3 regions of the Methylobacterium sp. CM6247 genome follow, and region 1 is predicted to be linked to each of the others. Evidence: riboswitches for the same ligand, from Rfam matches in the RefSeq annotation. Region 1 holds a riboswitch; each other region holds the start of a gene.
The links. Region 1 has a riboswitch for cobalamin ahead of ACYQOP_RS05415 (TonB-dependent receptor). Riboswitches for the same ligand answer to the same signal wherever they lie in the genome.

Region 1 (2,257 bases):
AGAAGATCTTCGCGCCGTCGACATTGTAGTTGTTGTTGCGCAGGGACTGGACGATCCGGCCATTGACCAGCGGCGTGCCCCAGTAGCGCGCGGGCTCCTGGTAGCCGAGATCGTGGCTGAGCGTCACCGCGAGATCGGGGTTGAGCTGGAACAGCAGCGCGCCCGAGACCGCGAGGTTGCGGAAATCCCCGTTCGGGCTGGTCCAGCCGCCGTCGCGGTTGCCGCTGATATTGAGGCGGTAGGCCACCGCATCGCCGATGGGACCGCCGAGATCGACGGCGAGGCGCGCGAGCCCGTCCGACCCGGTAGCGGCACGGGCGGCATGGATCGGCGTGAAGCTCGGCTTCTTCGAGACCACGTTGACCACGCCGCCGATGGCGCCGTCGCCATAGAGGACGGAGGCCGGGCCGCGTAGCACCTCGATCCGCTCCACGTTCCAGGTATCGAACGGGAAGGTCACGGTGCCGGCGCCCACGAACAGCCGCGTGCCGTCATAGAGCTGCTGGATCGAGTTCGGGCCGGCGAAGCCCCGGCTGGAGAAGGCGCCGTTGCCGTTGCCGGGCGACGCGATGGTAGTGATGCCGGTGGCGTTCTGCGTCACCGCCTCGACCACCGTGTTCTGGCCCCGGATTCGGGCGGTCTCGCCGCTGATGACATCGATGCTGGCGGGGGTCTCCAGCGGCGTCAGGCCGAGGCGACTGGCGCTGCGGGAGGGGGTCGAGAGGTTGAGCCCGACCGGGTTGGCGCGAGTCAGGCCGACCCCGCTCCCCTCCACGGTGAGCTGGTCGAGGGTGACGGCATTCTGGCTGACGGAATCCTGGGCGCGGACCTCGCCCGCGAGCAGGGTCGAGCCGAGGAGTGACGCGAGGAAAGCGGTGGCGCGGGCCGGGGATATCCGCCCGGGGGCGCGGTTGGTGACCTGTGTGGGCATGTTCGTTTGGGCAAACCGGAGTGATCGCTGGCCGAATGCCGCGCCCCTTCTGCTAGATCGTATGTTATAACGTTACAATACGTCGAACCGGGCAAAATGCCTGCGCGGAGGACCAAACGGTCTCGCCAAGGGCAAGCTGTGGAGCGATTCTGTAACGGAAGGAACAGGGACGATCGGGCATCGCGGGCGAACGGCAGGCGCGGCTCAGCGCAGTGGCACGTCACCGCGAACGAAGCCGATCCCCACGCGAGCGCAGGCCCCGACACCCCACCAGGACACCCCGCCCGATGCGTTTCGCGTGTGACCACGACTGACGGCAGGTCTCCTGGCTCGCGGGTCGACGCCCTCTCATCGTCTTCCCAGAAGCCGGAGCCTCCAGTGACGTGTTGATGATGGGCTCGCCGCTTACAGTTGCGGGGGCAGCCGCGGCATCGGACGCAAGATCCTCACCGCGTTCCCTTTTGATCCCCCGAAGGGGAACCGTCATCGTCAGGCTAGTCGAGGGCGAGAGACCGCGTCAACGACGTGACGGCAATAGCCCAAAAGAAAAGCCCCGGACCGTTCGATCCGGGGCCGATCTCATCGGATGCGTATCGCCTACCAGCGGTAGGTGACGGAGCCGGTGATGCGGCGGCCGTCACCGTAATTGCAGCCGACATATCCGAGTTGGGCGCAGGTGCCGACATAGACCCGGTCGGCGAGGTTGTTGGCGGCCACCTGGAAGCGCCAGTTGTCGTAGGTATAGCGGATCGACGCATCCATCAGGAAGTAATCCGGCACGCGGATGGTGTTGGCGGCATCGCCGAACGTGTCGCCGATGTAACGAACGCCGAAGCCGAAGCCGAGACCACGGAACACGCCAGTCTGGACGGTATAGTCGGCCCAGTTCGAGATCACGATGTTCGGAACTTGAATGGGACGATTACCGACTGTGCTCGCGAACCGCGCGTCCGGGGGCGTATCCTTGGTCACCCGCGCGTTGAGGGCGGTGAGCGAGCTCAGTAGGCGGAACCCTTCGGCCAGTTCCACGGTGGCCTCGACCTCGACGCCGTTCACCGCGATCTCGCCGGTCTGGTAATAGGCCTGCTGCAGCGGATCGGTCGGATCGAAGGTCAGCGCATTGGTTTTCTTCGTGTCGAAATACGACAGGAGGAACGTGCTGTTCGATCCGGGCGGCTGGAACTTGATACCGCCCTCGACCGTCTCCCCGATCTCGGGCTTGGCGGGGCCGATCGAGTAGGTGGCCGGGGCAATGGGGACGATCGGGCTCGGCGTGCTCGACTGGATGTAGAACGGCAGCACGTTGAACGAGCGCGCGGCCGCGAC
Region 2 (2,257 bases), 260 kb from region 1:
ATCGAGAGTGCCGAAGCGGCCGATCACGCCTTCGGAAATGGCCCGCTGCGGAACCTGGTTCGTCGCCGTCCAGCGGTTGGAATAGGCCATGCCGGTGAGGGAGAACCCGTCGAGGGCAGTGCCCTGGCTGTAGCGGAGAACGCCGTTGAGCTTGCGGATGTCGTCCGGCACCACCCAGGGGCCGTCATAGACCTGAGCCTCGCCGGCGGCGAGGAGCGTCCCCTCCCCGAGGGGTGCGGAGGCGATGGTGAGGGCCCGCTTGTAGCCGAAGCTCCCGATGGAGGTGAGCGCGAGTGGGCGGGGCACTGCGTCGATCGTGTCGATCCGCACCGATCCGGCGGAGGCGAAATCCCCGTCACGGGCGAGATACGGGCCCTTGTGGAACTCCACCGCGCCGACGAGTTCGGGAATGAGGAAGTTGATGTCGGCATAGCCCTGGCCGTGGCCATGGGTGCGCATGTTGGCCGGCATGCCGTCGATGGTGATGGCGATGTCCGTGCCGTGGTCGAGGTTGAAGCCGCGCAGGAAGTACTGGTTGGCTTTTCCCTCGCCGGAATGCTGCGTGACGATGAGGCCGGGCACGGCCTCCAGCACCTCGCCGGGGCGGGTCACCGGGCGATCGTTGAGGGCCCTGCCGGTGATGACGCCCGAACTCGACGTCAGCGCGGGAGCGGACAGGGCGCCAAACGCTTCGGCCCCGCCGGCTCCGCCCGTGGCTCCGCCGAGACCGGGACCGGCGGCAGGGGGCGGACGCATGTCGGCGGCCACGGAGAGTTCGTCGAGGGTCGCCTCGGCGGTGGTGGCCGTCCCGGACTGGGCAAGAACCGGCGAGGCGGATGCCAGGAATCCGAGGGCGAGGAGCGGAGGGACGAGACGAACGGACACAGGCGGAGACCTCGGGCAACGGCAGTGGCACGTCACCGCGAACGAAGCCGATCCCTGCGCGCGAGCGCAGGCGCCGACACCCCACCAGGACACCCCGCCCGATGCGTTTCGCGTGTGACCACGACTGACGGCAGGTCTCCTGGCTCACGGGTCGACGCCCTCTCATCGTCTTCCCAGGTGGATCACCCAGTGACGTGTTGATGATGGGCTCGCCGCTTACAGTTGCGGGGGCAGCCGCGGCATCGGGCCAAGACCCTCACCGCGTTCCCTTTTGATCCTCGCAAGAGGAACCGTCAGCGTCAGGCTAGGTCGGCCGCGACGAGACGGTCAATTGCGAGATGATCCCGCACCGATCATCGCCGCTGCCCTGTCGCATTGCAGCAACGTCCGGCGTCACTCCGGCAGAGCGTCGAGATTCTTTGGCTCCTCGATGCGGCGGCCGTTCTTCTCGGCCCGGAAGCGCTTGCCCATCTCGTAGGCCGATTTGCGCATGCGCATGATCCCGCCGAGCGGCCGGTGCGCGGCCAACCCGTGCCAGGGGCTGAACGATAGACCGTCATCGACGTAAGCCGCGCGGGCCTCGCTCCAGCTCGCCTGCGGCGCGGCGGTGAGGGTGGCGATGGTGCGGTAGGGGCTCGCGGTCTCAGGCCAGACCACGGAGGCGTCCTCCACCGGCATGTCGTCGAGGTTCAGGCACAGCTGCGCCCGCAATTCCCAGGTGCCGCCGTGGATGCGAAAATGCTCCATCACCGCCTCGCGGATCGCGTCGGCGGCGCTCGTGTCGTCCAGAGGCTTGTTCGCCAGCGCCCTCATTTCGGGAGAGACCGGGACGAGGGAGATCTTGGCGATGTGATCGCCGAAGCGCAGCGGGACCTGACTGTAGAAACTGTCGCCGAGGAGATGCGTCTCGGGCTGCCCACCGAGGGTCGCCAGGGTCGGGCTCGGCGAACCGGTGGTCGCGACGACCGCGCTCTGCACACCCCGAAGCGCCGCCGATGCGGCCTTCTTCAGTCCCTCCGCCCGATCGGTGGTCTTGGCGAGGCGCTTCAGCGTCGCGAGGAACGGCTTCGGTCCCGGCGCCGAGAAGGCCGGCCCATTGACGAGCACGAAATCCTGCGTGGCATCCCCTTCCGACCCTTCGAGACGCTCTCCCTCGACACCGAGGACCTTGATCGCCGTGCCGCGCGGGGTGGAGACGCTGTCGTCCAGGATATCACCGGGGATGGTCGAGAAGCGCATCACCACCGGATAGCGCCCCGGCTTCGCGAACAGGCCCTGCGCCAGTTCGGGGGACAGGTCGGTCGCCACCTCCAACTCGGCCCTCAGCGCGCCATGCGCCTTGGCATGGACGCTGCGGATAGCATGACCGCCA
Region 3 (2,257 bases), 570 kb from region 1:
GCTCGTGTCTGAAACGCTCATGCGCTCGCTCCGGGTTGGGGTTTCACGATCATCGGCAGTCCCGCCACCATGAACACCACATGGTCGGCCCGCGCGGCGAGGCGCTGGTGCAGTCGCCCGGCCGCGTCGCGGAAGCGGCGGGCGAGCGCGTTGTCCGGCACGATGCCGAGACCGACCTCGTTGCCCACCAGCACCACCGGCCCCGGCGCGCGACCGCAGGCCTCGATCAGCGCGGCGCTCGCCGCCTCGATATCGGCCTCGGACAGGATCAGGTTGGTGAGCCACAGGGTCAGGCAATCGACCAGCACCGGCCCGGTCGCCGCGGCGACGGCCTCGGCCAGATCGATCGGCACGTCCCGGGTGATCCAATCCGCCGAGCGGCGCGACCGGTGAAGGGCGACGCGCTCCCGCATCTCGTCGTCCCAGGCCTGCGCGGTGGCGAGGTAGAGCCACGGCGCCGGGTGGGCTTCCACGAGGCGCTCCGCGTGCAGGCTCTTGCCCGAGCGCGCGCCTCCGAGGACCAGTGTCATTCTTGGGGAAGGCTGCCGCATGGCTCCCTTTAGCGCGAAACCGCCCTGCCCCGTCAAAGCCGGTAAAACGCTTTGGCGGCGCGTTGTCAGCGGTCGCGTGAGCGCGTAGAAGCGAAGTTTGGACGGTGCCCCGGCGACGGGGTGAAAAGGGAATGCGGTGAGGGCTCGCGCCTGAAACCGCAGCTGCCCCCGCAACTGTGAGCGGAGACGGGCCTGCCATCGGCCACCGGAGCGATCCGGGAAGGCGGCAGGACCGGATGACCCGCGAGCCAGGAGACCTGCCTTCCGAAGGGGACATTGTCCTCCCGCTCTATCCTCGAACGCCGCCGGCGGGGCGGCCGGAGACCTGACACGATGACCACGAACACTCTCGCCCTCACCGGCACCCGCAGCAACGAGCGTCTCGGCGCGGTACTTATGGCCGCTTTCCTCGGCCTCGGGCTCGTCTTCATGGCCGGCTTCGCACCGGCGATGGCGCTGCACAACGCGGCCCACGATTTCCGGCACGCCCAGAATTTCCCCTGCCACTGACCGCCTCGCGCTCAGCCAGGACCTGATTTCATGATGATCCGACTCGTGTCGGCGGCCCTGGTCGCCGGCTTCCTGGCGGCTGTCGTCGCCACGGGCTTGCAGCTCGCCCTCACCTCGCCGCTGATCATCGCGGCCGAGCGTTACGAGAGCGGTGAAGCCACGGCGCCGGCCGCGCTATCGATGCCGCGCGGCGCCTCCCCGGCCTCCCTCATCGTGCCCGTCCATTCGGGCCACGACCATGGTGGCAAGACGGACGGTGTCGAAGGCGGCGAGGTCGCACCGGCCTGGCAGCCCGGCCCCGGCCTGCCCCGGATGGTCTTCACCGCCCTCGCGACCCTGGTCGGCGGCGTCGGCTACGCCCTGTTACTGGGCGCGGCTCTCATTGCCTGTGGGCGCGAGCCGAGCCCGGAAACCGGCCTGCGATTCGCCATCGCGGGGTTCCTCGCCGTGGCCCTCGCCCCGGCCCTCGGCCTACCGCCGGAACTGCCCGGCATGGAGGCGGCGCCGCTCGCCGAACGCCAGTTCTGGTGGGTCATGACCGCAGCCGCCACCGCCATGGGACTCTACCTCATCGCGATTCGCCGCTCCTCCATCGCCGTCGCTGGAGGGCTCGTGCTTATCGTCGCACCGCATCTGGCCGGGGCGCCGGAGACGAGCCACACCGCCTCCGCCCTGCCGCCGGGCTACGCGGCCCAATTCGCCGCTCGGTCGCTGGGCATCGCCTTCGTGTTCTGGGCGGTGATCGGCCTCGCCTTCGGCTGGGCCTGGAACAGCGTCGGGCGCAAGAGCCCGGCGACGTCGCATGCCTGACGAGGACATCCAGGCCGGCAGCCCGGTCGTACTCTACGTCTGCGCCACCTGTCGCACGGCCGGCGACACGTCCGAGCCCCGCGCCGGGGCCCGCCTCGTCTCGGCGCTGCGCGATGCGGTGACGGAAGCCGCCATCGAGGGCATCGCGGTCGAAAGCGTGGAGTGCCTCTCCGTCTGCAAGCGCCCCTGCACCGTCGCCGTGGCCTCCGAAGGCCGCTGGACCTACGTCTACGGCGATCTCGACCCGGTCGAATCCGCCAGAACCATCCTCGCGGGCATCGGCCTGTACGCGGAGACGCCCGACGGCATCGTGCCCTGGAAGGCGCGGCCGGAGGCGTTCCGCAAAGGCGTCGTCGCCCGCATTCCCCCGTTTCCTCCGCCCCGCG

Region 2: another riboswitch for cobalamin. It lies ahead of ACYQOP_RS06670 (TonB-dependent receptor); the one in region 1 lies ahead of ACYQOP_RS05415 (TonB-dependent receptor).
Region 3: another riboswitch for cobalamin. It lies ahead of ACYQOP_RS02750 (CbtB domain-containing protein); the one in region 1 lies ahead of ACYQOP_RS05415 (TonB-dependent receptor).

Annotation. Positions count from the first base shown of each region.
Region 1 covers NZ_JBTXKX010000003.1:971,811-974,067, forward strand. The annotation lists gene ACYQOP_RS05415 (TonB-dependent receptor) at 1-931, opposite strand, end outside; cobalamin riboswitch at 1,230-1,431, opposite strand; gene ACYQOP_RS05420 (TonB-dependent siderophore receptor) at 1,529-2,257, opposite strand, start outside.
Region 2 covers NZ_JBTXKX010000003.1:1,230,429-1,232,685, reverse strand. The annotation lists gene ACYQOP_RS06670 (TonB-dependent receptor) at 1-756, opposite strand, end outside; cobalamin riboswitch at 998-1,195, opposite strand; gene ACYQOP_RS06665 (catalase family protein) at 1,279-2,257, opposite strand, start outside.
Region 3 covers NZ_JBTXKX010000003.1:403,824-406,080, forward strand. The annotation lists gene cobO (cob(I)yrinic acid a,c-diamide adenosyltransferase) at 1-21, opposite strand, end outside; gene cobU (bifunctional adenosylcobinamide kinase/adenosylcobinamide-phosphate guanylyltransferase) at 18-530, opposite strand; cobalamin riboswitch at 637-830, shown strand; gene ACYQOP_RS02750 (CbtB domain-containing protein) at 885-1,061, shown strand; gene ACYQOP_RS02755 (CbtA family protein) at 1,092-1,871, shown strand; gene ACYQOP_RS02760 (DUF1636 family protein) at 1,864-2,257, shown strand, end outside.